4 regions of the Pseudoalteromonas sp. TAE56 genome follow, and region 3 is predicted to be linked to each of the others. Evidence: predicted binding sites of a transcription regulator. Region 3 holds the regulator's gene; each other region holds the start of a gene.
What was found. The regulator sigma-54, encoded in region 3, starts transcription at its own class of promoters, with help from an activator protein. The targets are predictions, from matches to a motif close to GTTGGCACGNNNNTNGNNT.
Positions count from the first base shown of each region.

Region 1: the regulator sigma-54 is predicted to act here: its motif matches at 1,596-1,614, upstream of L656_RS0107035 (EF-hand domain-containing protein).
Region 2: the regulator sigma-54 is predicted to act here: its motif matches at 5,676-5,694, upstream of glnA (glutamate--ammonia ligase).
Region 4: the regulator sigma-54 is predicted to act here: its motif matches at 2,464-2,482, upstream of L656_RS0121565 (DUF2726 domain-containing protein).

Region 1 is NZ_AUTN01000074.1:86,178-93,674, reverse strand. It holds gene L656_RS0107055 (energy transducer TonB) at 1-348, shown strand, start outside; gene L656_RS0107050 (calcium-binding protein) at 406-642, opposite strand; gene L656_RS0107045 (calcium dependent protein) at 652-888, opposite strand; gene L656_RS0107040 (hypothetical protein) at 1,075-1,302, opposite strand; gene L656_RS0107035 (EF-hand domain-containing protein) at 1,327-1,560, opposite strand; gene L656_RS0107030 (sensor histidine kinase) at 1,891-3,348, shown strand; gene L656_RS0107025 (hypothetical protein) at 3,350-3,895, shown strand; gene L656_RS0107020 (sigma 54-interacting transcriptional regulator) at 3,898-5,247, shown strand; gene L656_RS0107015 (DUF1543 domain-containing protein) at 5,256-5,756, shown strand; gene L656_RS0107010 (hypothetical protein) at 5,775-6,002, opposite strand; gene L656_RS0107005 (multifunctional CCA addition/repair protein) at 6,135-7,388, shown strand; gene L656_RS1000000123255 (hypothetical protein) at 7,391-7,497, opposite strand, start outside.
Region 2 is NZ_AUTN01000138.1:40,142-47,638, reverse strand. It holds gene L656_RS0116520 (DUF2959 domain-containing protein) at 1-401, shown strand, start outside; gene L656_RS0116515 (MBL fold metallo-hydrolase) at 476-1,555, shown strand; gene L656_RS0116510 (CBM9 family sugar-binding protein) at 1,623-2,351, shown strand; gene L656_RS1000000122635 (hypothetical protein) at 2,633-3,229, opposite strand; gene typA (translational GTPase TypA) at 3,419-5,242, opposite strand; gene glnA (glutamate--ammonia ligase) at 5,750-7,156, shown strand; gene L656_RS0116490 (DUF4124 domain-containing protein) at 7,270-7,497, shown strand, end outside.
Region 3 is NZ_AUTN01000103.1:16,585-24,081, forward strand. It holds gene mgtE (magnesium transporter) at 1-1,208, opposite strand, end outside; gene L656_RS0111040 (HPr family phosphocarrier protein) at 1,334-1,606, opposite strand; gene rapZ (RNase adapter RapZ) at 1,649-2,494, opposite strand; gene ptsN (PTS IIA-like nitrogen regulatory protein PtsN) at 2,513-2,965, opposite strand; gene hpf (ribosome hibernation promoting factor) at 2,970-3,257, opposite strand; gene L656_RS0111060 (RNA polymerase factor sigma-54) at 3,284-4,783, opposite strand; gene lptB (LPS export ABC transporter ATP-binding protein) at 4,853-5,578, opposite strand; gene lptA (lipopolysaccharide transport periplasmic protein LptA) at 5,575-6,120, opposite strand; gene lptC (LPS export ABC transporter periplasmic protein LptC) at 6,110-6,664, opposite strand; gene kdsC (3-deoxy-manno-octulosonate-8-phosphatase KdsC) at 6,661-7,212, opposite strand; gene L656_RS0111085 (KpsF/GutQ family sugar-phosphate isomerase) at 7,213-7,497, opposite strand, start outside.
Region 4 is NZ_AUTN01000163.1:88,287-95,783, reverse strand. It holds gene L656_RS0121575 (cobalamin biosynthesis protein CobD/CbiB) at 53-997, opposite strand; gene mtnN (5'-methylthioadenosine/S-adenosylhomocysteine nucleosidase) at 998-1,705, opposite strand; gene L656_RS0121565 (DUF2726 domain-containing protein) at 1,828-2,424, opposite strand; gene folE2 (GTP cyclohydrolase FolE2) at 2,539-3,459, opposite strand; gene arcB (aerobic respiration two-component sensor histidine kinase ArcB) at 3,691-6,009, shown strand; gene arcA (two-component system response regulator ArcA) at 6,026-6,742, opposite strand; gene L656_RS0121545 (sensor histidine kinase) at 7,233-7,497, opposite strand, start outside.

The sequences.
Region 1 (7,497 bases), on a different contig from region 3:
TCGAGTCCTGAACTGCGAAGTAAGGCAGGTGAATACTGGGATGTTGCTAAAAGAGTAGAGCCGCGATATCCGATAGAAGCTGCTAAGAAAAGTATTTCAGGTTGTGTTGAGCTTGCTATGTTAATTAATTCACAAGGTGAAGCCCAAGGGTATAAGGTTATTGCATCCTACCCTGAGGGTGTGTTTGATAATAATGCAGCTGCTGCTTTGGGTTTATGGCGCTGGAAAGCGACAACTGAAAATACGAGTAAGCAACCTATTCTAACTTATCTCAAAATGGATTTTATGGTGAGCCCAAAATCTACTGATGCAGAGTATTTGGCGCATTGTTCTAAAAATAAAGCCTGAACGTAATTAATAGATATAAATATAATAAGCTAGGTGCTTGTTTACCTAGCTATAAAACTACTTACTTGCATATAAGCCATATTCATTTAGTGCTAACTTGCCATCTTTATCACTATCGTAGCTTGAGAACCGTGACCACAAAGCCGGATCTATAGCGGTTTCTGAACGTGATAAGAAACCATCTTTGTTCCTATCTAGCTTTTTAAATTGCTTTGCAATATCGTTACTTGCGGCAAAACTAAATGTGCTAAAAATACTAAACGCCAGCAGCGTTATATAGCTAATACTTTTCATACAAATCACTTAGTAAAGGTTGTTAGTTAGATAACTTTTAAATTCGACTAGCGAAATTTGGTTATCTTGGTTTTTGTCCCATTTTACAAAGGTGTTTAAAAGTTGTGGTTGGGGATCAAGTTCGTCGTGTGTTAAATAGCCACTTTTGTCGCTATCTAGGTGATCAAAGCGTTGCTTTACATCAAGTGCCGCGGCATCAAAACTTAATAGCATTAAAATGCTTATAACAAGGGGAAGTATCTTCATGGTGTTCCTTCCAAAAGATGTATTAAAAGTTCGTGACTAAAACAAAGTAAAAAGGAAAAAGCACTTGCCGTAATTTAACTCCCAACATTAAATCCTTTTACACACTCCCTCAGGGATTATGGCAAATGCTTTTAAGCTCAGTCTACCTGTAACAAGCTTAAGTAAACCTTAATCAGTAATTACTGATTAAGGTTTAAAGCTTTCAAATTCTTTTTTTGAGACTTTTTCATCACCGTCTTCATCTAAGTCGGCAAATTGTCTCATTACTTCTTTGTCTTCCTTTGCTTCTACAATTGATATTTGTCCATCCATATCTTTATCTAAATGAGCAAAGCGCACGTTTGTTGGGGATGCAATTACGGTGGCACTAATTGCTAAAAACATTAATGAAAAAGCGGCTATAAGTTGTTTCATAATCACGTTCCTTATTAAATGAGTTTATTGAATAAATTTTTTGAATTCATCTAGCGACAATTGCCCATCTTGATTCGTATCAATTTGAGAAAAATTCTCATGTAAAACGGCATCTTCACCTGCTTCGGCTTCACTTAATGTACCGTTACTGTCTTTATCAAGCTCGTTAAAAGTCGCGTGAACGTCCATTGCGTGTGCGTTAGCGCCTAAAAAGCCTAAAGCTAGTAATGATGAAACTACTAAAATGCGTTTGTTCATAATTATTTCCTTATTGATTAAAGTTAGTAACAGCATTACAAAAATGATGCCAATAATAATTGTTATTAATTTTCAAGTGCTTAGCATTTTAACTTGAGGGGAGTGAGAATTTTTTACGGGCTTTATTGTAATTTTTGTATGTCTTTTGCAACACTATGTAGCGAGATTAAAGAGATGTTTTTAAAATCAATGGCTTACGCTGTCTCTATTTGGCGACACATTGTTTTTGTAGCACTGGCTGTTAATCGTATTAAATATAATTGCTGGTTCAGCTAGTGTATAAGGTAAGCACTTAATAATAGAACGCTTAATTTAAAAGGACTAAACGCAATGCCAGTAACTGTAGCTAAAAAATACCAAGCAATGCTTAACTGGCGGCCTAATTTAATCGGGCAATTTGCAATGAGTATGCTGCTTTCGTTGCTCCCGCTTTCTATAGTGGTGATTGTATTTTTAAATGCGCTTAACAAACAATTAGCTATTACTCAAAGTCTTGTGAGTAACAATTACCAAGTTACTAAATCGTTTAATACTCTAAAACAAGAACTCAACAGTCTTGAGCGGGCCACTAGGCAAAACTGGGTATTAAAAAGTGAATCGCTCGACAAACTCATCGTTGATAAATGGCAATCATCCCTGCAAAGCATTGATGAGCTTAAATTTGTAAACATGAATAAAGATTATACCCACCAATGGCAACGCTTATATACCACCTTACAAACCGCGCATGTTGAATTGGTTGAGCAAAAACAACAACAAGCTGAGTTGTTTGTGCCAGTGAGCGATTTAGTCGCTGAACTTACTTTATGGTTACGTGATAAAAACGAAGCGCAAATTACCAATAACCAAAATGAGCTGACAAGCTTGCAAGCCTCATTTATAAACTGGCTGGTGGCACTTATTCCACTTACTTTAATTGTAGGTGGTGGTTTTTTATGGCGCATAAGTGGGCGACTAAAAGGGTTAACCACGGTTATTGATAAGTTAGGACAGGGACATTGGCAGCAAAAAATATCAGTTAAAGGTTCCGCTGAGCTAGTTGAGCTAGGAGAGAAGCTTCAGTGGGTGCAAGAGCAACTACATATGCTTGAGCAGCAAAAAGATACTTTTTTACGCCATGTTACCCATGAGCTAAAAACGCCGTTAGCTTCAATGGTCGAAGGCACTGACTTACTAACTGATGAAATAGTAGGCCCAATTACAGGTGAGCAAAAAGCGGTACTTGAACTGATTAGTCAATCTATGGTGCGCCTTCGCACAATGATTGATAGTTTATTGAGTTATAATGCGATTCGTACCAGTAAAGACACCCTAAGCGAAGTTGAATTTAGCCTCCTTATTAATAAAATAAATAGCCATTTTGAGCATCGCTTAAGTGCGCGTGAGCAGACTCTGCAATGGAAAAATGACTTACCAAATGAACCGCTTGCTTTACCTAGTGAGCTTATTGAGATGATTTTAATTCAGCTTATCTCAAATGGCTTAAAATTTTCAGAAGATAAGCAAAGCGTTACTATTAATTTAGCGCTTGAGCAAAATCAACTTTGTATCGCTGTGCTCGATAGAGGGTGCGGTATTAAAGAGCAAGAAAAAACTCAAATTTTCAGCGCATTTTATCAAGGTAAACACAGTAAAAATGTTACGCTGCAAGGCAGTGGGCTGGGCTTAACTATTGTAAAAGAGTCTGTTGAACAGCTAAGAGGTACACTTACTGTTCAACATAATGAGCCACATGGTTGTCGGTTTTCAATTAAAATTCCCATAACAAAAAATCTAGGAGTTAATTAACATGCGCTTGCGTTTAATCGCTATTTTATGTGTGCTCAGTAGCAGCATGGTTATATCTGGTTGTGAAATTAATAATGGGCAAGAAGAGCGTGTGTCAATTACACCAGCACCTGTGGTCGATACTAAAATAAAAAACGACAAAAACAGCAAACCAAGCCCAAAACCCAGACCAAAAATAGAACCTAGCTACCCTCCAGCAGAGCAAGTTATTGCATGGCACGCTAATCAGTGTGGCGGATTTAAATTGGTGCCAAAAAAAGATATTTTTACAGGCGAAAACGATCTTAAACGCTTTTTTAAATTTATGTGCTTAAACATAAATGATGATCCAAATACAGTAATGACTAAGTTGCTAAAACTCGATCTTGCTTACTTTTGGCCAGATGATATAAAGCAATATTTATGGCTTCAAAAGCAGCAAGTGACTATGCAAATAAATGCTAAAAAAGAGCAGCAAGCACTTAACAATAAAATGCAAGAAACCCTCTCATCGTTAGCAACAATTGAGCAGCAGCTTTTACTACGAGAAGAAACTAAGGAGCAGTAACTATGGCAGCAACTAAAGTGCAAGGTGCAAAAGTATTACTCGTTGACGACGACGCTAGCTTATTAAAACTGCTCGCTATTCGTATCGAATCAAAAGGATACGAAGTAACGACCTGTGAAAGCGGCTTAACCGCACTACAAATACTTAAAGGCCAAGTGTTTGACGCCGTAATAACCGACTTGCGTATGGATGAAATGGATGGCATGGCACTGCATCGTCAGTTGCAAAGCCGCTACCCTGCATTACCTGTCATTATGATGACAGCACACGGTTCAATTCCTGATGCAGTAGAGGCAACTAAGCAAGGCATTTTTGCATTTATAACTAAACCTGTAGATAAAGATGAGCTATTTGACAGCCTTGCTAAAGCGATAGAAATTCACGGTGTTAACGCTGATGAAGCCGCACCAAAAAGTAATATAGTTACGCGTAGCGGCACAATGCTTCACTTGCTCGAGCAAGTAAAACTACTTGGGCCAACACAAGTAAATGTATTGATTTCGGGGGCTAGTGGTACAGGTAAAGAGCTACTCGCACAGGCGATTCATCAGCATAGTCATGTAAGCGGTGGCCCTTTCGTTGCAATTAACTGCGGCGCTGTACCAGGGGAGCTTTTAGAGTCCGAATTATTTGGTCATAAAAAAGGCTCTTTTACGGGCGCAATTAAAGATCATCAAGGTTTGTTTCAGCAAGCTGAGGGCGGCACGCTATTTTTAGACGAGATAGGCGATATGCCACTTAACTTGCAGGTTAAGTTACTGCGCGTATTACAAGAAAAAACAATTCGCCCGGTGGGTTTTCAAGAAGAAATAGCAATTGATGTACGTATTGTATCGGCAACACATAAAAATCTTCCTGAAGCTATTTTAAGCCAGCAATTTAGAGAAGATTTATACTATCGCTTAAACGTAGTTAATTTAAAATTACCGCCACTGTGTGAGCGCCGCGAAGATATAAGCTTATTAGCACAGCATTTTAGTGCAAGCATTGCTAAGCGCATGAAGCAAACTGAAAAACACTTTGCAAGCGATGCGATGCATGCGCTTGTGCGTTACGACTGGCCAGGTAATATCCGCCAACTACAAAACGTAGTAGAGCAGGTTGTAGCATTAACGCCAAGCGATGTTATTTCAGAGCACTTAGTGTTAGCAGCGCTAAATAGTAACGAAACAAATGTAGAACCATTATCACTAAACGACGCTAAAAAAGAGTTTGAGCGCGACTATGTAATTAACACTTTAAAAATGGCAGGTGGTAACGTAGCCGAAGGCGCTAAGCTTGCTAAACGTAACCGCTCAGATTTTTATAAGTTGATTAAAAAGCATAATATTGATGTTGATAATTTAGGTTAAGGAAAAGCATGCAGTTATTTATGGTTTATTTAGGTGGCCGGATTCGAGGTTGCCACATTGAAATGCATGATATCCGTTTTGTAGTTGGGGAGAATATAGAGCAAACCTACTCAAAGTTAAAAAGCCAGTGGGTAGGCGACAGAAGTAGTGTTCACATGGATAGTTACATGGCAATTAATCATATTGATGGCTTTAAAGTAGAAGTAGTCGATAGCTATGTGGAGCAAAATAAACAACTCTATTTTGTAAATTTAGGCGCTTACAGAAGTGATTCTATGGCTGAGCAACACGACTTTGCGTTGTATGTTGCAAGCAGTAGCCATGAAGCTAAAGAGCGTGCTAAAAACGATTTACTTGCAGGCCTTAGCCGTATTCATAAAGATGATTTACATGACGTAGACGATTGCTTTGCCATTGATTTACTCGATAGCCAGCTAAACATTAAACTCACGCCCAGCGGTATATCGCAGCCGATAAAGCCAGACTGGTTTGGCTACCACGTACTTTAAATCAGCCAAAAAGCAGGATTAAGAGTCCTGCTCGTTTTGTTCATCCTTTTCGCTTTTAGCCGCCATTTTAAACGCCACAATAACCAATCCAAACATAGCAAACGGCAGTGCTGCTAACATGTATTCAACCATATTACTGTCTTGAAAATTTGCTTGTAGTAAAAAGTGACCCGCCACACACATTAAAATAACCATTAATAAAATGGGTAGTAACATAAGTTCTTTTTTTGATGAATGGTTTTTCATTAATTGTGAGGCTATAGCTGAAAATAATGCGCCATTGTAATGAGCTTACTTGAGCTTGGCAAACACCGCAGAATTTTTTAATTAATGTTATGATTAACATCAAACAATTTTATTAATGTTTATGGGAATAAAGTGAAAAGTAACTTAAAACAAGTTTACCTCGTTGGTGGGGCAGTTCGCGACAAGCTGCTAAATATAAAATCAAAAGATAACGATTATGTAGTGATTGGTGAAACGCCAGAAACAATGCAGTCGCTAGGTTTTGTACCAATAGGTAGCGATTTTCCGGTTTACTTACACCCAAAAACAAAAGAAGAATATGCACTAGGGCGCACGGAGCGTAAAAGTGGCAAAGGCTATACTGGCTTTGTGGTTGATGCCAGCCCAACTGTAACGCTAGAAGAAGATTTAGCAAGGCGTGATTTAACCATAAATTCAATGGCGCTTGATGAACACGGTAATATTATTGACCCGTTTAATGGCCAAACTGACTTACAAAATAAAACACTGCGCCACACCACTGAGGCATTTGTAGAAGACCCTGTTCGAGTACTGCGTATTGCCCGTTTTTTAGCGCGCTATGGCAGTGATTGGCGTATTCACCCAAGTACGTATGCACTAATGCGTGAGCTTAAAAATAAAGGTGAGCTAAATCATTTAGTACCAGAGCGCGTGTGGCTTGAAACCGAAAAAGCACTGGGTGAAAAGTACCCTGAGCTTTATTTTGAAGCACTGCAAGGCTTAGGTATTTTTCCAGAGCTTGAGCGCATGGTTAATGTACCGCAACCAGCAAACCATCATCCTGAAGGGGATGTATTTGTACATACTATGCTGGTACTTAGGCGTGCTGCCGATTTAAACTTTAACTTGGAAGCACGTTTTGCTGCACTAACCCATGATTTTGGAAAAGCGCTTAGTTTTAAAAAGTATGGAAACCTACGTGGGCACGAACGCGAAGGTGTTGCAGTTATTGAGGCGTTTTGTGAGCGCTTAAAAGTGCCTAATCGTTTTCGCGATGTTGGTGTACTCACCAGTGATAATCATACCCTTTGCCACACGATTGATCAGTTAAGGCCGCAAACTATTCACAAGCTAATAGTGACTAACTTAAATGCGTTGGTACACCCAGAACGTTTTATAGCGTTTACCCAAGCATGCCAATGCGATGCACAAGGGCGTGGTGAAACACTGGTAGATAAGCCATATCCGCAAGCAGCTAAGCTGCGAGCAATTCATACTGAACTGCAAAAAATGGATAAGAAGCAAGTAGTGCAAAATGCACTTAAAAATGGCAAAAAAGGCCCTGAAATAGGCGAAGAAGTAAAACTTGCAGAAATAAACTGCATTAAAGCATTTTTAGAACATGAGAAATCCCAAGCGCAATAAAATTAGACTAAATAGTGCGATACGCCTTGGTTTTTAGTCGCGTCGTGCTTTCTTAGTTCTTTGTAGTTTGTACTTTTAGGTTTTACATTTTCAGACTCCGGTTTTTTAG
Region 2 (7,497 bases), on a different contig from region 3:
ATTACGAGTCGAGCTTAAATGCCGCTAACGAAGTCTCAACTAACATCAATAAAGTAGAAGACGTGGCAGAAGCGCTGTTTGATGAGTGGGGCGATGAGTTGGAGCAATACAAAAGCGCATCACTTAAACGTGAAAGCAGCAAAAAGCTAGCCGCGACTAAGCGTCAATTTGATCAGCTATTACGCTCAATGCGCAGCGCAGAGAGTAAAATGGAGCCAGTATTAACTTCGCTTCATGATAACGTTTTATACTTAAAGCATAACTTAAATGCACAAGCGGTATCGGCTATTAAAGGTGAATTCACTAACCTTAAGCGCGATATTCAATTGTTGATGAACGACATGAACAAATCGATTGCCGATTCAAACAAATTTATTGAACAAATGAATAGCGCTGGCTAATCATTTGTTACTTTAACAAGCCTGCTTAATTGCAGGCTTTTTTATGTTAAAGGGAATGCTAAAAGGGATTTACAATGAAAAGCTTTTTAATCGCAACAATGCTCTTATGTATACTAACGGCCTGCGGTGCACCTAATAATATTAATCGTATAACCAACCCCAACTCAGTTATAGTTATTAACGATAAAAACGGTCGTTATAAAAATTTATACACAGGTGAAAAAACATATCCCACCACCTGTACTGAAAACTGCTACCCAACCCACCCAGACTTACTATGCAAAACCGGCAGCGAAAACTGCCAGTATCAAGGCCAGCAAACTAAACCACAACTTAGCACCGGCTATACTGTGCGCTGGCTTGGTCACGCTAGTTTTGTAATTAACACCCCAAATGGTCAAAGTGTGCTGTTTGATCCGGTAAAAAATCAGTTTGATTCTCCAGTCGCACTTGGCTTTAAACTCGGCGGTGGTATTTATCGTAAAGCAGGCGCTTGGCCTAGTGAACAAGAACTGGAAAATATTGATGCGGTAATGTATTCGCATATTCATTACGATCACTTTAATAAAGCCGACATACAAAGCATTGGCAATAAACCTCGCTATTTAACGCCACTCGGTATGGCCGACAACTTCCCCACCGGCGGTTTTAATATTAGCGAAATGCCATGGTACTCAACAACCAACATTGACGGCTTAGTTATTAATGCCGTGCCAGCTCATCATTTTAGCGCTCGAGTATTGGTGCCCTTTATTTACGAAGATAACAATAAAGACTTATGGAATGGCTGGCTGCTTGAACAAAACGGCAGTACCTTATTTTTTGCAGGCGATACGGGCTACTCAAAGCACTTTAAAGATATACAGCAAAAATATGGCGATATAGATGTGTGCTTAATACCAATCGCATCTTACTACAGTAAAGAAAGTGGCAAATTTTATCGCTACGTTCACACTACACCAGAAGACGCGCTTAACGCAGCACAAGAGCTTAACTGCAAAGTAATGATACCGTGGGGATACGGTAACTCAAGTTGGAAAATGGGCGACCACTCTAGCCACTCTGCTTTGCTACGTTTATTACACATGGTTAAAAAAATGGATGCTAAAACACCGCTGTATATTTTAAACGAAGGCGAAAGTATTTCACTGTAACTATTTACTTAGCTGTTTTAAGATTGTTATTACATTAAGACAAATCCACAATAAAATTGAGAAATTAATGAAAAAATTAGCACTCGCCTTAAGCTTTTTATTAAGCACGCCTGCAATGGCCATTGATGTTGAACATACATCAACTCCAATTACTATTGATGGCGTATCAGAAAGTGCGTGGGATAAAGCCACTTGGCACGATATGCCTTATTTAATGGATGGCACACTGCCATCAAACGATGCCGATTTTAAAGGGCGTTATCGCTTACTGTGGGATCAAAACTACTTATACCTACAAGCCGATATTGTGGATGATGTTTTAATAGATACACACGCAGATCCAACCTATAAATATTGGGATGACGATGCATTAGAGGTATTTATTGATAGCGATGCATCAGGCGGAAACCACCAATTTAATCACACCGCTTTGGCGTATCATATTGGCCTTGATAACCAAGCTGCCGATTACGGCCCTGATAAAAAAGCCCATTTATATACCGACCACCTAATCAGTAACTGGAAGCGCAACACCACCGCACCTTTTAACATCACGTGGGAAGTAGCAATAAAACTCTACCCGAATGATTATAAAGAAGGTGCTAAAAATACCCCAATTACACTTAGCGAAAAGCAAGTAATCGGCTTTATGCTAGCGTATTGCGATAACGATGGCAGCGACGTGCGCGAACACTTTATGGGCTCACACGAAGTACAGCCAGTAAACGGCGACAGAAATCGTGGCTTTATAGATGCAGATGTATTTGGCAAAATCACTCTACTCCCTAAAAAGTAAGTAACTACCAATAAAATAATTGAACACGTGTGTTGGGCTGAGCGAAGCGAAACCCAACGCAAAAAAATCCCACCAACAAATACTGGTACTTTGCATTATCGGCTGTTTCAGCTCTCTCTTTCACTGCTCATTCCCTTCTCCTTGTGCAAAAAATCTTTAAGTAAATTATTCACAAAGAGGCTAAGAGGCGCTGCGCTTTTAGAGGAAAAGGAGAAGAAAAAGCGAAACAATACACATGATAAGAAATTGGTTTAGTAACAATATTCCGGTTGCTTGCTGTGTCACCACGTATGTATTCCACTTACACTTAAAGGGCATTCTAATAGTTTCTCTCTATCTTTTTTTGGTAAATGCGTCTGGTTCGGATAAAACCCATTGTCTTGAATATCTTTTTCTATGTTTTTTGCAGTTTCGATGAATGTTTCTAATACTTCGCAATTAGTATTTCTATGTGCCTTACTTCGTATTGAAGTTACTTTATGAACAACTTTATCTCTGCCAATATCATTGGGAACATCAATAATGATAGTTTCTTCAATTGTTTTTCCGTGAGCTAGCAAGTCTCTAAGTACAAAACAATTATTGGCAGTTTGATATACTTTTGTTCCTAGATAATTTGGTAGATTTACTTCTCGAAATAATTTTTTGTGTGATGCATTTCTATTTAATTTATTAGCATCCCAGTCATTGAATAAAATTCTTCCAAAATGATTAAGCATTGCTTCGATTGAAAATGCGGTGAACACGATTCCTGTTATACAGTGATGCTCGATTTCCCATTCTTCACTTGCTCGCCTAGCTAACTCATAGCTAGTAGTAGCGACTCTAAAATTATCTTTGGCTGAACGTGATTCAAACTTTACATTAATTGAACTCATCACACTTGCTCCAGTGAAATAGTACGCATGTTACTAAAAAAATCATCTACCTAATAAAAAGAGTTATCGACATTCATTATATAATTGCCAAAGATTTTCGAAACCAAAATTTACCAACCCCAAAACACAAAAAAGCCGCTGTATTTTTCAATACAGCGGCTTTTAAAATCATTATTCTAAATTAATAGATTATGACTTAGGTGCACGACCCGCACGTTTACGTTCGTTTTCAGTAAGGTGGCGCTTACGGATACGAATGTTTAGTGGAGTAACTTCAACTAGCTCGTCATCATCGATGAACTCAAGCGCTTGCTCAAGTGAGTAGTTAAGGTGTGGAGAAAGCGTTTGCGCTTCATCAGTACCAGATGCACGTACGTTAGTTAACTGCTTGCCTTTAAGGGCGTTAACTGTAAGGTCGTTATCACGGTTATGAATACCGATAACCATACCTTCGTATACTTCAACACCGTGACCGATGAATAAACGGCCGCGTTCTTGTAAGTTGAATAATGCGTTAGTAAGTGCTTTACCCGTTGCGTTTGCAATCATTACGCCGTTCTTACGAACACCGATGTCGCCACCTTTGTGAGGACCGTAATGATCGAACGTATGGTACATAAGACCAGAACCCGAAGTAAGCGTCATGAAATCAGTTTGGAAACCAATTAAACCACGGCTAGGGATCATGAAATCTAAACGCATACGGCCTTTGCCATCTGGAGTCATGTTAGTAAGTTCACCTTTACGTAGGCCAACTTGTTCCATAACAGAACCCTGGTGCTCGTCTTGACAGTCAATAGTTACTGTTTCAAACGGTTCTTCTAGAACGCCATCAACAGTACGTAAGATAACTTCTGGACGAGAAACTGAAAGCTCGTAACCTTCACGACGCATGTTTTCGATTAAGATACCTAGGTGTAATTCACCACGACCAGAAACACGGAAGCTATCTGGGCTAGCAGTATCTTCAACGCGAAGTGCTACGTTGTGTACTAATTCTTTGTCTAAACGCTCACGGATGTTACGTGACGTTACAAACTTACCTTCTTTACCACAGAAAGGTGAGTTATTTACAGAGAATGTCATTGTTACAGTTGGCTCATCAACACTTAGTGGTGGTAATGCTTCAACGTTTCCTGGGAAACAAACTGTGTCAGAAATCTTAAGCTCACCAATACCTGTTACAGTTACGATGTTACCAGCGTAAGCTCTATCAGTTTCGATACGTTCAAGACCTAGGTAGCTTTGTACTGCGCCAATTTTACCATTACGTGTAGTGCCATCAGCACTGATAATAGTAACTTGTTGGTTAGGAGCAACAGAACCACGTTTAATACGACCAATACCAACTACACCAACATAAGAGTTGTAATCTAGTTGAGAAATTTGCATTTGGAAGTCACCTTCAGGATCTGCATCCGGTGGTGATACTTCTTCAACGATCATCTTGAACATAGGTTCCATGTTTTCAGATGGCTCGTCTAAATCTAGCGTTGCCCAGCCGTTGATAGCTGAAGCGTAGATTACTTTAAAGTCTAACTGTTCGTCAGTTGCGCCAAGATTATCGAATAAATCAAAGATTTGATCCATAACCCAATCAGGACGTGAACCTGGCTTATCAATTTTATTGATAACTACGATTGGCTTTAAGCCTTGCGCGAATGCCTTTTGCGTAACGAAACGCGTTTGTGGCATTGGACCTTCTTGAGCATCAACAAGTAATAATACTGAGTCAGCCATCGAAAGTACGCGTTCAACTTCACCACCGAAATCGGCGTGTCCCGGGGTATCTACGATATTGATATGGTAGTCGTTCCAAGAAATGGCTGTGTTTTTAGCCAAAATGGTAATACCACGTTCTTTCTCAATGTCGTTTGAGTCCATCACGCGCTCTTCGTTACCGCCGCGTGTTTCTAATGTACCTGATTGCTCAAGTAGTTTGTCAACCAGAGTTGTTTTACCGTGGTCAACGTGCGCGATAATCGCTATATTTCTTAACTTTTCGATGCTCATATATTTACTCAGAGAAATTAAATTCTCAATGATCCTGCAAGATCTACGCACTCATCCACGCTTTCGCGAGATGTCCCAGCATAGGATTTAAAAGGGCGCATATTATCCCTCATTAATGACATGGATGAAAGTTTATCCAATACATATTTTAAAACTTTCTCAATACTTTTACTAAGTATCTGTTTTTTATATGACAATTATATGAATTAAATTTCAATTATTTTTCAAAAAACCCTCTTTTTGACTATTTTTCCGATCTTTTTGTTACTCTTTTGCATTTAGGTTATGCTAATTCCAGCTGATTAAATTAACAACAAATTACGCTCTGTAAATTTTGCACCGAAATGGAATATTTACGCACCAAAACAGTGCATTTATATATTCCATTTTGATGCAATGATATTTTTTTAATTTATAAACAGCCAGTTACAATAATGGCACAAAAACAGCTTAGTAAATATCAAAGCAATTATGCAGCAATAACAAAACCCAATAGTTGGAGGACACATGTCACAATCGGTTTTAGATTTTATTAAAGAAAATGACGTTAAGTTCATTGATTTACGCTTTACTGACACTAAGGGTAAAGAACAGCATGTTTCTATTCCTCATCACCAAGTTGATGAAGACTTTTTTGAAGACGGTAAAATGTTCGACGGCTCTTCAATTGCAGGCTGGAAAGGCATAAACGAATCAGACATGGTATTAATGCCAGTTCCTGAGTCAATCAAATTAGACCCTTTCACTGAAGAAGCTACATTAATTTTACGTTGTGACGTAGTAGAGCCTTCTACATTACAAGGTTATGAGCGCGACCCGCGTTCTGTTGCTAAGCGCGCTGAAGATTACATGCGTTCTACAGGCATTGCAGACACTGTTTTATTTGGCCCTGAGCCAGAGTTCTTCGTATTTGACGATGTTAAATACAAATCAGATATGTCTGGTTCTATGTACAAAATTGATTCTAAGCAAGCTGCTTGGAACTCAGATAAAGAATATGCAGATGGCAACACTGGTCACCGTCCAGGTGTTAAAGGCGGTTACTTCCCAGTTGCTCCTGTTGATGACTTCCAAGATTGGCGTTCAGCTACGTGTCTAGTTCTAGAAGAAATGGGCCAAGTAGTAGAAGCACATCACCACGAAGTAGCAACAGCAGGTCAAAACGAAATCGCTACTCGCTTTAATACAATGGTATTAAAAGCGGATGAAATCCAAGAAATGAAATATGTTATCCATAACATGGCTCACTTATATGGTAAAACAGCAACGTTTATGCCTAAGCCAGTTGTTGGTGATAACGGTTCTGGTATGCATTGTCACCAGTCTTTAGCTAAAGACGGTGTTAACCTTTTTGCTGGCGATAAGTACGGCGGTCTTTCTGAAGATGCACTTTACTACATTGGCGGTATCATTAAGCATGCTAAAGCAATTAACGCTTTTGCAAACGCATCTACTAACTCGTACAAACGTTTAGTACCAGGTTTTGAAGCACCAGTTATGCTTGCATACTCTGCACGTAACCGTTCTGCATCAATCCGTATCCCAGTGGTTCCATCTGAAAAAGGTCGTCGTATTGAAGTACGCTTCCCGGATCCAACAGCTAACCCATACCTTGCTTTCTCAGCAATGCTTATGGCTGGCCTTGATGGTATCAAAAACAAGATCCACCCTGGCGATGCTATGGATAAAGATTTATACGACTTACCAGCTGAAGAAGCAGCAGAAATTCCAACTGTTGCAGCATCACTTGACGAAGCACTATCTGCACTTAGCGCAGACCGTGAATTCTTAACTCAAGGTGGCGTATTCACTGACGACTTAATCGATGCTTACATCGAACTTAAGTCTAAAGAAGTTGAAAAGCTTAACATGACAACTCACCCAGTTGAGTTTGAAATGTACTACAGCTGTTAATTAAGCTGTAAAAAATATGTGTGTTCTCAAGCCCGCTTTGCGGGCTTTTTTAATGGTAAAATTAGTCAATCTCCACTAAAGTTAAGTTACCGATAAAAATGCAGGGCTGCAGAGTGAATAACAAGATTTTATTACTATTAATTACTTTAGGATTAAGTAATTATAGTTATGCCGGTGAAACAAAAATATACGCTTGGAAAGATAAAAATGGCGTATTAGTGTTCTCAGACACCCCTCATAAAGGGGCTCAAGAGGTAAAGCTTACCAGCCAAGATCTTAATATGCCTGCAACAAATACTGACATTTTTGACGAGCAACCCCAGCCTCAACAAGCGGCCTTT
Region 3 (7,497 bases):
ACTAAGTTCATAAACATAGCGAAGGCGAGTACGCCACCAAGCATAAAGTCCCACTGCCATAGGGCAATAACACCTGCTATTAACAACGACCACAAAACCCCGTTTAACGCGCCAATAGCAAGCTCTTTCATCATCAAGAAACGTTGGTTTGTTTGATTTATATGACCTACCGCAATACCACGAATAACAAGCGTCAATGATTGGCTGCCTGCAACACCACCCATAGAAGGGACAATACCGTTAAGTACAGCTAAAATAGGTAAAACATCTAAAGTGCCTTCAAAAAAGCTAGCTACAAAAGCAGCTGCAAGTGCCGTTAGTAAGTTGACACCTAACCAAACTGAGCGTTTTTTAGAGCTTTTTAGTACTGGTGCAAAGGTATCTTCTTCATCATCAAGACCGGCTAAACTTAGTAAGCTATGCTCCGCATCTTCTCTTATTACGTCAACGATGTCATCGATAGTTACACGACCAAGGAGCTGATCGTTATCATCAACTACGGGGGCCGATATCCAATTATGACGTTCAAATAATTGCGCGACTTCACTTTCATCCATAGAGATTGGGATAGACTCACAATCTTCATCCATTAAATCGCGAACAATTTTTTCTGGCGGGTTAGTTAATAATGTACTGAGTGATAAAGCGCCTATAAAGCAATTATGCTTATCAACAACATACAAGTCATCGGTACCTTCTGGTAACTCGCCGCGTAGCCTAATATACCTAAGTACAACATCAAGCGTAACGTCAGGGCGAATGGTCACCGTATCGGTGTTCATTAGCGCGCCAGCAGAGCGCTCTTGATACGAAAGTGCTTGTGTTGCACGTTCACGGTCTTGAATGTCCATTGCGCTAACAACGTCTTTATAAACGGTATCTGGCAGACTACGTAATACTTCACCTAAGTCATCGTGGCCCATATCCTCTGTTGCGGCTGCAATGTGCTTAGGTTCCATCTGGGCAATAATGCCTAAGCGAACATCTTCTGATAGTTCTTCAAGAACATCGCCTTGCACATCAGGATCAACCAACTGCCAGAGAAGTCGGCGAATTTTATGGGGGGATGATTCTAATAATAATGCGGTATCACAAGGAGCTGTTTTTGCGAGCATGCGCCTAACTTGAACAAATTGACCACTATTGAGTGACTTAGTCACTTGTTTTAGTTGCTGTAGTGGGTAATCTTGTTCAAAAGCTTCAGGCATTGGCGTCCTTTATAAATTTTTATATTACTTTATGGGGAGAGGTGAGTTAACTGGCGTCACTAACCGTATTTATATATCTGTTTTAGTTGAGGCGTTAGTAATGCGAGCATTATTTTTATAACTGTTTATTCTTGCTCATTAAAACGTTGTGCTATTAACTCTCCAACAGCATGTAAAGCTTGCTCAGAATCGGGGCCTTTGCATACAACTTTTACTTCTTTGCCTTGGCTACTTTCAAGTAACATTAGTGCAAGTACGCTATCGCCCGCGGCTTCTTTATCATCTTGAAATAATGTGATTGTCGCATCAAATTGTACTGCTAACTGCGCAAGCACAGTAGCTGCTCTAGCGTGTAAGCCTAATTTGTTTTTTATTAAAAAAGTGTCTTCACAGTGCATAACTTACTCTACCTAAGCTGAACAGGTGATTATTCAGCTCTATTATTTTTCTTGTTCACGATGGCGAATTTTTACATTGGGATGTGTCATTGCAAAACTTTCACCGATAGTTTGCGCTAAATATACAGAGCGATGTTGTCCGCCTGTACATCCGATAGCTATGGTTAAATAACTGCGGTTATTTCGCTCTAAGTGCGGTAACCACGTTTGTACAAATGTTTGAATTTGCCATGTGAATTTTTGCACTATGCTGTGATTGGCCAAATAATCTTTAACGGGTTGATCTAACCCATTTAAAGGTTTTAATTCAGGTTCCCAGTGTGGATTTGGTAAAAAACGCGCATCAAATACATAGTCTGCTTCTTTTGGTATACCGTGTTTAAAACCAAACGATTCAAACGTGACAATTAGTTGCTTATCTTTTTTACCTAAAATCTTTTCACGAATAGATTCTGCAAGTTGGTGAACGCTTAAATCAGTTGTGTCTATCATAAAGTCGGCGCGGGTGATTAATACATCAAGTAATTCTTTTTCTTTTTTGATGGCTAAATCAAGAGGCAGCGAGTCAATTGATAGTGGGTGTAACCTGCGTGTTTCTGAAAAGCGTTTTATCAACGTTTGATCGTCGCTATCTAAATAAAATAACGTAGGATTTGCAAAGCCTGGTAAGTATTCAAGAATATCGTTAAATTCATCTTGCTCTTTAGGGATGTTTCGCACATCAATGCTAACAGCAATTTTATCGTAGCTATCAGACACACTGCGAACTAATGAAGGAAGCAAGTTAACTGGAATATTATCTACGCAATAATAGCCTAAATCTTCTACAACGCGTAAAGCAACCGACTTTCCAGAACCAGAACGGCCGCTTATGATAATTAACTCCATTTAACACCCTTTATAAAACTATGATTGATCGACAATAACTTGGTAAAGCTCAGCATCTGATTTTGCACAGCGTAACTGTTTACAAAAATCTTTGTTGTTTAGTTTATCAGCAATGGTTGCGAGAGTCTTTAAGTGCTGTTGGTTATCGCCATCTGGTACGATGAGTGCGACAAAAATATCAACAGGACGATTATCTATTGCATCAAAATTTATTGGAGTTTCGCTAACGAGTACTAAAGCTAAAGGCTCTTCTGCACCGCTCATTCGACCATGAGGAATGGCAATGCCACGGCCAATACCTGTACTACCCAGTTTCTCTCTACTCATTAAAGCAGTAAGGATATCCTGTTGCGGTAAATACGGAAGTTTGTCGTGAGCAAGTTCGCTAATGAACTCTAAAATTCTTTTTTTGCTATTAAAAAGGACCGCAGCTTTGCTGCAGTCCTGGCATATAAGTGAGCTTAATTTCATCATATTAGTGTCGAGCAAGCTTCTCTTTGTGTTTAATTACTTGTCGATCGAGCTTGTCGATCAACGAGTCAATGGCGGCATACATATCTTGATGTTCCGTAGAGGCAAATAGCTCAGCACCACTTACATGTATTGTGGCTTCTGCTTTTTGATTTAATTTTTCTACATCGAGAATGACATGAACATTATTAATATGATCAGAGTGTCTTTCTAGCTTCGCAAATTTGGTATTAATATAGTCTCTTAGTGAATCGGTTAATTCTACGTGACGACCAGTTAAGTTTAGTTGCATAAGCATTACCCTCTTTTTTTTGCGTCTTAGATCAAGCTTTTACGTTGATTTGACGGTGGAATAGCCAGAGATTCGCGGTATTTTGCGATTGTACGTCTTGCTACTTTAATTCCTTGCTCAGCCAATATATCCGCTATTTTGCTATCACTCAATGGTTTTGCTGAGTTTTCTGCAGCGATTAATTTGCGGATAAGTGCACGAATTGCTGTAGATGAACATTCACCACCGTTTTCGGTGCTTACATGGCTTGAGAAAAAGTATTTAAGCTCAAATATACCACGGGGTGTATGCATATACTTTTGAGTTGTTACGCGCGAAATTGTTGATTCGTGCATTTCTACCATTTCAGCAACATCATTTAAAACCATTGGTTTCATTGCTTCAGGGCCGTGTTCAAAAAAGCCTTGTTGTTGCTTAACAATACAATTAGTTACTTTTAAAAGTGTGTCGTTTCTACTTTCTAAGCTTTTAATAAACCATTTAGCTTCTTGTAAATGCGAGCGAATAAACTGGCTGTCACCACTCGATTTCACAGTGCGAGACATTGCAGCGTATTGGCTATTAACACGAATTTTAGGCATGCTATCTGGGTTTAACTCAACAACCCAGCGGCCTTTAATTTTTTTAACTGACACGTCTGGAATAACATACTCAGATTCTTCTCTTACAATAGTATCTGCTGGCTTAGGACTAAGAGTATGGATTAATGTCATTACTTCTTTAAGCTCTTCTTCTTTGAGCTTGGTTTTCTTCATTAATGTACGATAGTCACGAGCAGCTAATAAATCAATATGCTCGGTTAAAATCATTTTTGTTTCATTAATGTAAGGTGTTTCTTTATCAAACTGATTAAGCTGAATACACAAACACTCTTGTAAACTACGTGCAGCAATACCAACAGGATCAAACAGTTGGATGCGTTTTAATACAGCTTCAATTTCATCAAGTTCGACTTCGTTATCATCTTCGTTTTCTTGATTAAAGCTTTCTAAAATCTCTTCGCAGCTTAGTGTTAAAATACCTGAATCATCAACTGCTTCTACGATGGCAATAGCAATAGCTTCGTCTGTAGGGCTAAATGGCGTTAATTGTAACTGCCACATTAAATACTCATGGAGCGTCTCTGTAGAGGCACCTTGATAAATTGATTCATCTTCAGGCATTGGACCCGATGATGCTGCAGGAGCGGCACTCATGTACTCATCCCAGCTAACATCCATAGCCATGTCGTCACTTAGCGTGTCTTTCGCAAGTGCTTCACCACTATCTTGTTCGTATTCGCTTGGAGCATCATCGGCAGATGCGCTAACAGTTATGTCATCGGTATCAGCTTTTTGCTCGTTTTTGCCAGCAGCATCTTCTGAGTAGTCTTGTTCTTCAACCTCTAATAGCGGGTTGCTGTCGAGAGCTTCTTGTATTTCTTGCTGGAGATCCAATGTACTGAGTTGCAACAAACGAATAGCTTGTTGCAGCTGTGGAGTCATTGTAAGTTGCTGGCCCATGCGCAGCTGTAGTGATTGCCTCATGTATCTCTAACAATCCTTTTATGTTGTTATAATTAATACTAGCAGATGCTTAAAGACATGGCGTAAATGTTACAGCCTAAATTGCTCGCCTAAGTAAACATCGCGTACTGTTTTATCATTTAATACGTGTTCTGGAGTACCTGATGCAATCAGCTCCCCATGAGAAACAATGTAGGCTTTTTCACAAACATCAAGGGTTTCTCTTACGTTATGGTCGGTAATTAATACTCCAATCCCACGATTTTTAAGATGTTCTATTATTTTCTTTATATCTAATACTGAAATTGGATCAACACCAGCGAACGGTTCATCCAGTAATATAAATTTAGGATCTGCTGCCAGCGCACGTGCTATTTCGACACGACGACGTTCGCCACCTGATAATGCCATACCTTGGCTATCGCGAATGTGTTGTATGCTAAATTCATCTAATAATTTATCGAGTGTATCTTCTCGAGTTTGTTTATTTAGCTCTTTGCGCGTTTCTAAAATAGCCATTAAGTTTTGATAAACAGTTAGCTTTCTGAAAATTGAAGACTCTTGCGGTAAGTAGCCTATGCCTAATCTAGCACGACTATGCATAGGTAAAAGAGTAATATCGTTATCATCTATCGATATTTTACCTTTATCGCTAGGCACAAGGCCTACAATCATATAAAACGTGGTTGTTTTGCCTGCGCCGTTAGGGCCAAGTAAGCCAACAATACTGCCCGCTTTTACTTCAAGGCCAACGTTTTTTACAACTTCACGGCCTTTATAGCTCTTTGCTAATAGTTCTGCTTTTAATGTGCTCATGGTTGACCTTTGTCGCTTTTTTTACTTTTTTTAGTTTCAATGGGTACTAAAATTGTATGAACGCGGTCAGTTGAGTTTTCATCTTTTTCGGCACTGATTAGCTGTTGCTCAATGTCGTAGGTAATGCTTTTAGCATTTATTTTTTGTCCTGCTTGCGATACCTGTGCATTACCAACAAGCGTTAAAAAACGCTTAGATACATCGTAACGTACTTCGTCAGCACTGGCGCTCATAGTCGTGCCGTCTGATTGCTTCTCTTCAAAGTGGGCAGGGCTACCAGTGGCAATTAATAATTGCTTATTATCACCAAGTTCATCGCGTTTATGTACTTCGAGACGGTCGGCTGTAATACGGCGGTTACCGTGAATAATTTCAACGTTTTTCTCAAAAATCCCGACATTAGCTTTTAATTGACCTTCTTGCTTATCGGCGCTTATTGATATTTGATTTGCAGCAGGCTGTGTATTTGGCTCTGCAGCACTGCTATTAAATGCTAGTATAAGTGTAGGAATAATAAGTGATTTTAATATTTTATTGGTCATAATATATGGTTCGCGTATGGTTAATTAGTTTTATCACTTCGGTTTTTAAGTCGGCTTCTAGGCCTTTGCCGGTGATTTTTAAATTGGGTCCAGTGATGATAACGGGTTGCTCCGAGCGCATTGTTAATAGCTTTATATCTACCTGAATATTATCAGCATTGATTTTGTCTATCATGGCGTTATCGGTTAAGTTTTTGGCAACCACATTACCTTCTAAAATTAATTGTTTGTCTTCGTATAATGTTGCTTCGTCTGCATTTATTTGCCACGTTTGCTTTTCGTTATATAAAGTAAAAATGGGTTTTTCAAAAAACGTGAAACCTAATTGCTGATATAGTTCCATTTTAGCCGCAGTTACTTTGTGGCTGATTGTACCTTGTTCGTCATAGGCTGTTTGTTTGAGTTCAATGGCTATGTAATCAGGCTTGGCAATAACTTCAGGCTCAGTCTGAGGCAAAATATTTGGTTGTGTAAAATAAGGGTACCAAAGCCAAACCATACAGCTAATGAATAAAACGCTTAATATTATGCGCGCTGCATTCATGAACTAGTGCCTTGTGTAGTCAACGCTTTACCATTTTCAAGCATAAGTAAGTCGGTGAGCTCTCTTACTGCACCAAAGCCGCCAGGCATTTGCGTTACATAGTGTGATAAACGTTTAATAAGTGGATGGGCATCATTTACTGCAACAGCAAAGCCGACTAATTCCATAACGGGCATGTCAGGGCCATCATCACCGATATAAGCAATTTGTTCATCGCTAAGGTTGAGTTTGTCTTTTAATTCTTGATAGGCAATGAGCTTATTTTCTTGACCTTGATAAATATGCTGTACGGTTAAGCTGCTCATACGTTGTTGCACTATTTGTGAATGACGACCAGTAATTACAGCCACTTCAAAGCCACTGTTTATAAGCGCTTTAATGCCAAAACCATCTTTTGTATTAAATGCTTTTAGCTCTTCACCTTGATTACCAAGATAAATACGGCCATCAGAAAATACACCATCAATATCGCATATAAGTAGCTTTACTTTTTTAGCGCGTGCTTTTGCATCATCGCTCAGCGGTTGATAGAGTTCTTCAAATTGCATTTATAACACTCCTGCTTTTAATAGGTCTTGCATGTTTAATGCGCCAATAGGTTGGTTTTTCTCATTGACGACGATTAAGCCATTTATACGTTTGTGTTCCATAATATTAAGCGCTTCAGCGGCTAAAATATCTTGTGTAGCCGTAGTACATGACTTAGTCATAACAACATCTATTTGTGTTGTATGAATATCAATTCTTTGCTCTAAAATACGACGTAAATCGCCATCGGTAAATAATCCCACGAGCTGCTGATTTTCATCAACAATGGCTGTCATGCCTAAACC
Region 4 (7,497 bases), on a different contig from region 3:
GTGCTTGTATTTTGGGTCTGTAAATAGTTACGAGGTAGTCACTAAATAGTCACTAAATCACTTTTAATATTTCAATACTTACAATTACTAACAACCAAAATGCACGGGCCTGATTTAACCTATTAATTATAACAGGCACATCCTCGGGGGTAGGTAGTCTATCAGCACCAATACGCATTTTATTAAAGCGAGTACCCAAATAAACCGCAGGCCCGCCTAGTTGTACTCCAAGTGATGCAGAACATGTACTGAGTAGCCAACCAGTATTAGTTTGATAAAAGTGCCTGCCGTAATGCTTTATGTAGTGCATGCTTTGTTTGCTCGCTCTACTTGCTGCAATGGTTAAAGCCAGCAAGCGCATTGGAATATACTCAATAATAAACAAGAGAATTTTAAGCGGTTTTAAAAAGTAGCTATTTGGGGATATATCACTACGCCAGGCTTGTTGTATTAAAGTAAGTAATCGATAGGCGAGAGCAGCAATAGGGCCAAAGGCTAAAAATATAAATATAACTACGAAATAGTATCGAGCAGTGCGCAGTATTAAACTCTCAATTAATGCTTTAATAATACCAGAAGATGAAAGCCTATTAACTTCACGGGCAAGCAGTGGTTTTAGTAATTCGCGTGCCGTCGATTTTTGATTTTTTTTAGTTAGCTTTGCAATACGGAGCGCTTTTTTATCAATACTCTTACTTTCTAAGCATAAGTATAAAATAAGACCTGCGAGTAATTCAGGGTAAAAAGCAAACTCAAGCAATAACACGACAATAATGAGAATAACACTTAAAATGAGCGTGCTTGCGAGTATAGCTGCTAAATATTGATAGCTTTTAGGTTCTTTGCGTTTGTATATACGCTTGCCAATAGCACTAAAAACCGCGCTTAACGCTGTATTAGGATGATACCAGCTAACAAGAGGAATAAAGCGCTCAGCAAGGAGCGCTAGTATGAAGGCAATAAAGTCCAAGTGGTTTTGAACAATATTGCTAAGCATTTAAAGAGACACTGCAGTTAGCTTTTCTAAAAGTGCAACAACCATTTTAGATGAGTTGATTGATGCTGTTTCTAGGTATTCTTCAAATGATTGTGGTGACTCTTTACCTGCAATATCAGACATTGAGCGAATAACAACAAATGGCGTGTTAAGCGTAAAACACGTTTGTGCAATTGAAGCGCCTTCCATTTCAACGGCAAGCATTGTAGGAAAATCACTGCGTGCTTTATCAATACGTACCGGATCACACATGAAGGTGTCGCCAGTACAAATTAAGCCAACAAGTGTTTTAACATTACTGATTTGTTCGATTGTTTGTTGTGCTGCTTCTACTAATTTTGGGTGAGCTACAAAGCCTGCTGGCATTTGAGGTACTTGGCCAATTTCGTAGCCAAAAGCAGTAACATCTACATCGTGGTGACGTACTTCTGACGAAATTACTACGTCGCCAACACTTAGTGATGGATCGAATCCACCGGCAGAGCCTGTGTTAATTACGCAATCAGGTTTGAAGTTATCAATCAGTAAGGTGGTTGCAATCGTTGATGCTACTTTACCAATACCAGATTGAACAAGTGTTACTGTGTTACCAGCCAATTCACCAGTATAAAAAGTGAAACCTGCTTTAGTTAAAATTTTTGGGTTTTGCATCGCTTCACGTAAAATTTTAACTTCTGGCTCCATTGCGCCAATAATACCAACATTCATAATGTTTAATTCCTGAGTTTGAATCACTTGATTATACGTGAAGTTAGCAATAAAAAACAAAAAAGCGAGCTTGTTTATGAGCTCGCTTTAAATACTTTTTAGGAGAGTATTTAATTTGGTTTTTAAATTTCAGCTAAAGCAGTTGTTTGTGCTTTAGCTTGAGAAGGTGAAAGTACCGCTGGCTTATGTGAGCGATTACGAACAGGGCGCTGCGTTTGTGTTGCTGCAGGCTTACCAAGTTTAAACATAATTGCATCGCGTACTTCAGAAGGACGGTAGCCCGATTTAACTTTCATACGAATATGTGGAATACCCGCAGACTCTAATGCACCGTTTACAAACCAGTCGCGTTGAGCTTTGTGGCCATCTTTATTGGCATTGTTAACTAGGTCAACAGCCGCAACAATAGTAAGTTTTTCTTTGTCGATTAATACAAAGTCGAGTTGCTTATTTTTAGCTTTAGCTAAAGCAGCACGTTTAGATTTAACAGAAAGACCTTGCTTACAGTCAATAACGTCAATTAACTTAACGCGACTAACAACTTTATATTGATCGCCAACAGCTCGTTCTAGAAGATTTAAAAAAGCGCCTTCAACCTGAGTGAAAACAGTTTGCTTGCGGGTAAAAGGATACGGGTTTCCGCCATCGTCATTAAATTTTGACGCAACAACAGAGGCCCCGACAACTAACACTAAGATTAATAATAAAGCGAATTCCATACGGTAACTCCATAACAACAAATTGACACTGCTCAAATAAAGCAATTTACGTGCCTAAAAAGTATGGGTTATAAAATAAATACCGTTTGTTTTAAAAGTAAAACTACGCAGCAATTAAGCTTTGTAGCCACTTTCAATGCCTTTAACCGCAATAGCTACAGCATCGTGTGCATGTAGTGATTCATAATGGTTTATTTGCAGCCAGTAGTCGCTGTAATTACCATCCTCCAGCAATGCTTTTATTTTACGTGCGGCATCTTCACAAAACATAAGGTTTTGACCATTTAAACGGGCAAATTCTTGCTCGTCTTCGCGTTTTACTGCCGCTTGTACAGGCGTTTTAAGTTCTGCTTCAAGGGTATTAATTAGCGTCACAACGTCAAATTCTTGAATATTGCTATCAAGCTTTACTTTTACGTTTGCAATAGAGCGCTGCGAGTGAGGTGTCGCTACAATACCTTGTGTAGTGCCTAGCCACTCGTGGACATCTTTTTGGCTTAAGGTTTCTTGGTTAAACTTTTCGGTAAACGCGTTTTGTATAAGCTGGCGCGCAAGTGCCGCAGAGCATGGGCACGTTGAAGAATAGGTAACATCTACGATTAGCTCGTAGCTAATAATGTTATTTTCAATTGTACTGGTAAGTACAACTGGGTAGCTTTTCCAGCCCGCTTTACCACTTAATAGTGATTTACGGCGTAGCGGTAATTCAAATTTAAATTCAATTTGTGCTTTATCGCTTAGCCCTTCGTGGCTGGTTATAAAGGTATCGAGTGCTTGCGCTATTGTTTGCGGGTTGACTTGCTGCTCAGTTGAAAGCAGGTCAAGTGCCAAAAATAGGCGTGACATATGAATGCCTTTGGCATCTTCTTTATGCAAATTAACAAATGCACGGGCTTTAGCATTTACCGTTACCGGTGATAAGTCTCGCGATTCAAAAATAAATGGCAGTTCAATTTCGCCCATGCCAACCCAGTCTAATTTACCTGTTTGTAAAGCGGGTGCTGTGTCTGCTATATCTGGCATATTGGTTTGCATGTGCGCTACTCGTATTTGGAGATAATAAAGCGGGGCATTTTACACTAAATAATTTATTGCTGAAATGATGAGTTGAGGAGAGAAGCAAAATCAAACATGAAAAATTCTGTTTTTATCGCACAACATGGGTAGTGGTAGGATAAAAATGCTAAAATCTGGAAAAATGGTATGTTTGCGCATACGCATTGCCTTCTTTATATATAAGTACACAGCTAAGAGATAAAATTACGTATGACCGATTATTCTTTGAGCCCTTGGGCTCGGGTACTTTCCAGCTTAATAACGCGATTTGGTGAATTTAAAACAGCAGCTATTTGTTACACTTTATTTTTAACTGTATCTCTTATTTTATCGAGCATGTTTTATTATGTTGCGATAGGCGAATTGAACCTTGTTGATATTTTGGCTGTGGTGTTTTTTACTGCTGTAGTTTCTCCTTTAATTATAAGTGTATTACTTAATTCAATTCGTCAATTAGATGCCTCGTATGCTTATTTAGATAGTGCAACCAAACAAGAAAAGCTATTAAACCAAACCTTAAAAGACAACATTAGCCGTTTAAATATTGAAATTGATGAGCGTAAAATGGCGTTTCATGCCAAGCACCGCGCTATCGAAGAGCTGCGCCGAGAAATTGCTGAGCGTAAAAAAACTCAACAAGAACTTGCTCAACAAAGCATGTTGCAACGCTCAATCGTTGATTCATCTCCCGATTTATTTTATTACCGCGATAACAACGGTGTATTTGCAGGCTGTAATAAAATGTTTGAAGAAGTAATGGGTAAATCAAGCAGCGAACTCATTGGTAAAACGGTTGAGCAAATATTTCCGAGTCATTTTTTAGCTGAAGTTTTGGCAACCGACAAAGAGGTAGAGCAGAGCCATAAAGCACTAACTATAGATGTAGGCTATGAAGTGGACGGTGAAACACGTTGGTTTGAGCTGCGTAAATTACCTTTTATAAATGATGACGGTGACTACATTGGTTTATTGGGTTTTGGTCGTGATATCACTAGCCGTAAAGAAGCAGCTCAAGCACTTGAAACTGCCTATAAAGACAAAGGTAAGTTTATTGCTACGCTGAGCCATGAACTACGTACACCATTGAATGGTATTGTTGGTTTAACGCGTATGCTATTAGATACAGAGCTTAATAAGCAACAGCGTAGTTGGGGCAATACTATTTTTTCGAGTGCTGAAACACTCGGTAATATTTTTAACGATATTATTGATTTAGATAAAATAGATAGAGATCAGCTCGATATAGCAACCAACTCTATAAATGTGTCAGACTTTATAAACGATGTAGTTAACTTTGCGGGTTTAATAGCAGAGCAGAAAGAACTTGAATTTGATATTAAGCGCAATGGCATGCTGGATATTTATGCGCAGCTCGATCCAACTCGACTACGCCAAGTTGTTTGGAACTTAATTAACAACGCAGTTAAGTTTACTCAACAAGGAAAAGTAACACTCGAATGTAGCCGAGAAAATCGTGTAGAAGGCCCATGGTTAGTTATTAAGGTATCGGATACTGGTCAAGGTATTCCACCCGAGCAGCTTGCCCATATATTTGATATGTATTACAAAGCACCGGATTTAAAAGGGACTAACGCGATAGGCTCAGGTATTGGTTTAGCTGTAACCAAGGCACTTGTAAGTGCAATGAAAGGGATAATCACAGTCAATAGTACTGAAGGTGAAGGAAGTTGTTTTACAGTGCAAATACCGCTTAGTTTATGTATTGCACCTACAGAGCAAAGTTATGTTGGCCGAGGCTTGTATATTTTACTAGTGGAAGATGTGCCTCTTAACGCCGAAATTGCTACAAACTTATTAGAGCAACGCGGCCATGAAGTTTTATGGGCTGAAACCGGTGAGGATGCACTTTCGTTTGTTGAAACCGAAGATGATCTCGACTTAGTTCTACTTGATATGCAGTTACCAGATATAAACGGTGACGTGGTTGCTAAGCAAATACGTTCAGATAGCCATTTTGATAAATTACCAATAGTTGCTTTAACAGCTAATGTACGTAGTGCTGAAAAAGAGCTTGAGGGTATATCAATACAAGGTGCGTTGGCTAAACCAATTAACACAGTTAAGCTTGATAAAATGCTGGCTGACTTATTTGGCATTAAGCAAAGTGAATGCTCAGAACCACAACTTAAAGTGAGTGAAGAAGCACTTGAAGGTATTGATGCACACCTATTAGATATTGAAACAATAGAAGACTTTGTAAATTCAATGGGTTTGGTCGTATTTAGGCGCAGTAGTCAGTTATTCGAAAAGCTAAGTCCACAATATCAGCAAGAATTACTTACTTCATTAACTGCCGGTGATAGAGAAGAATATGAATCAGTGGCACATAAACTTAAAGGTGCGGCTGGCTCAGTAGGTCTTAATGATGTGCAGCTTCATGCCAAAGTAATGGAGCATGGTGCAATAGATGAATCTGATGAAGTATTAAAGAAGTGGTTAGATGTTCTAGCAGATAAAATAAATGAAGGACAAAAAGCCCTTCATTTATTTTTACAGCAATTAGAGTGAAACTAATTAGCTCTAATTAAGCGTCAATTTTACCAATGAAACGGTAACCTTCACCATGGATGGTGCTGATTAACTCTGACGTTGAGTTATCACTTTCAAAATGCTTACGAATTCGACGAATAGTAACATCAACAGTACGGTCATTTGCACGAAGCTCACGTCCTGTCATGTGTTTAATTAATTGCTCACGGCTAAAGATACGACCTGGAGAATCAAGCATTAAACGAAGTGCTCTGTACTCACCTTTTGGTAAACGCTTAGCGTCGCCATTTGGAGAAGTAAGACAACGGCTATTTTCATCAAGTTCCCAGCCGTTAAATGTAATAACACCATTTGTTTCTAGTGCTGACTCTTCACCGCCTAAAGCAGTACGAGTAATAAGGTTGCGAGCTCTAATAGTTAATTCACGTGGGTTGAATGGCTTAGTAACGTAGTCATCTGCGCCAATTTCAAGACCTAAAATACGGTCAACATCATTGTCACGACCTGTTAGGAATATAAGGCCCACTTTACGCTTTTGGCGTAATTCACGGGCTAAAATAAGACCGTTTTTACCAGGAAGGTTGATATCCATAACTACAAGATTAACGTCATCGTTATTTGTAAGCTTGTCATGCATATCATCGCCATCAATGGCTTCAATAACTTTGTACCCTTCAGCTTCAAATAAACTAACTAGGTTCAGTCGAGTTACGTCTTCATCTTCTACGATTAGAATGACTGGCGTTTGCATTATTAATTAACCTTTTGGAATATTTTATTTATAAAAAACCGGTGACGAATTTATAACCGATTACTAGAGATTATAGGATTATACCCATTTGTTAACAAGGAAAAAACAAATTGGATAAAAATAAAACAGTAGGGTGTCCAAAGTCTACTAAAAAGGGCCGTGCAAAAACTACTGTTTAATTGATATATACGTGGATGTAGCTATTTGAATCATAAAGTCGAAGCCATTTTCCTTTAATAATTGATACATCATTCAATCAAACAAGGTACTTAAAATAATCAGACTAATTCAAAGCAAAACTATATCACTTTCTAACCTTTCATCAATGTATGTGATACAGCAAAGATAAAAAAGTTCATAAATCGCTTAGTAATATTTATTTAATGTAATTAAATAGTATTACACGCTTATCACATGCCTCATTAATGAGGTCATTAAATGCGAATTCAAGGATAAATTTTAAATATATGTACTTTTTAGTGATCTTTATTTAAGGAATAGTAATTATAAAGCGAGCACCGTGTTTTTCTTCAAGATCAAACATAACTCTTCCGCCGAGAGCCTGTGTTACTAAGTTGTATACTAAGTGCATCCCTAGGCCGCTTGCGCCTTGTCCTCGCTTTGAAGTTACAAAAGGGTCAAAAATTCTATTTTTAATATTTTTATCAACGCCTTGACCATTGTCAGAATAAACGATTGTTAATTTTTTCCCTACCAGTTCTACATCAAAGCGAATTTCATTATTTTCTTTACCT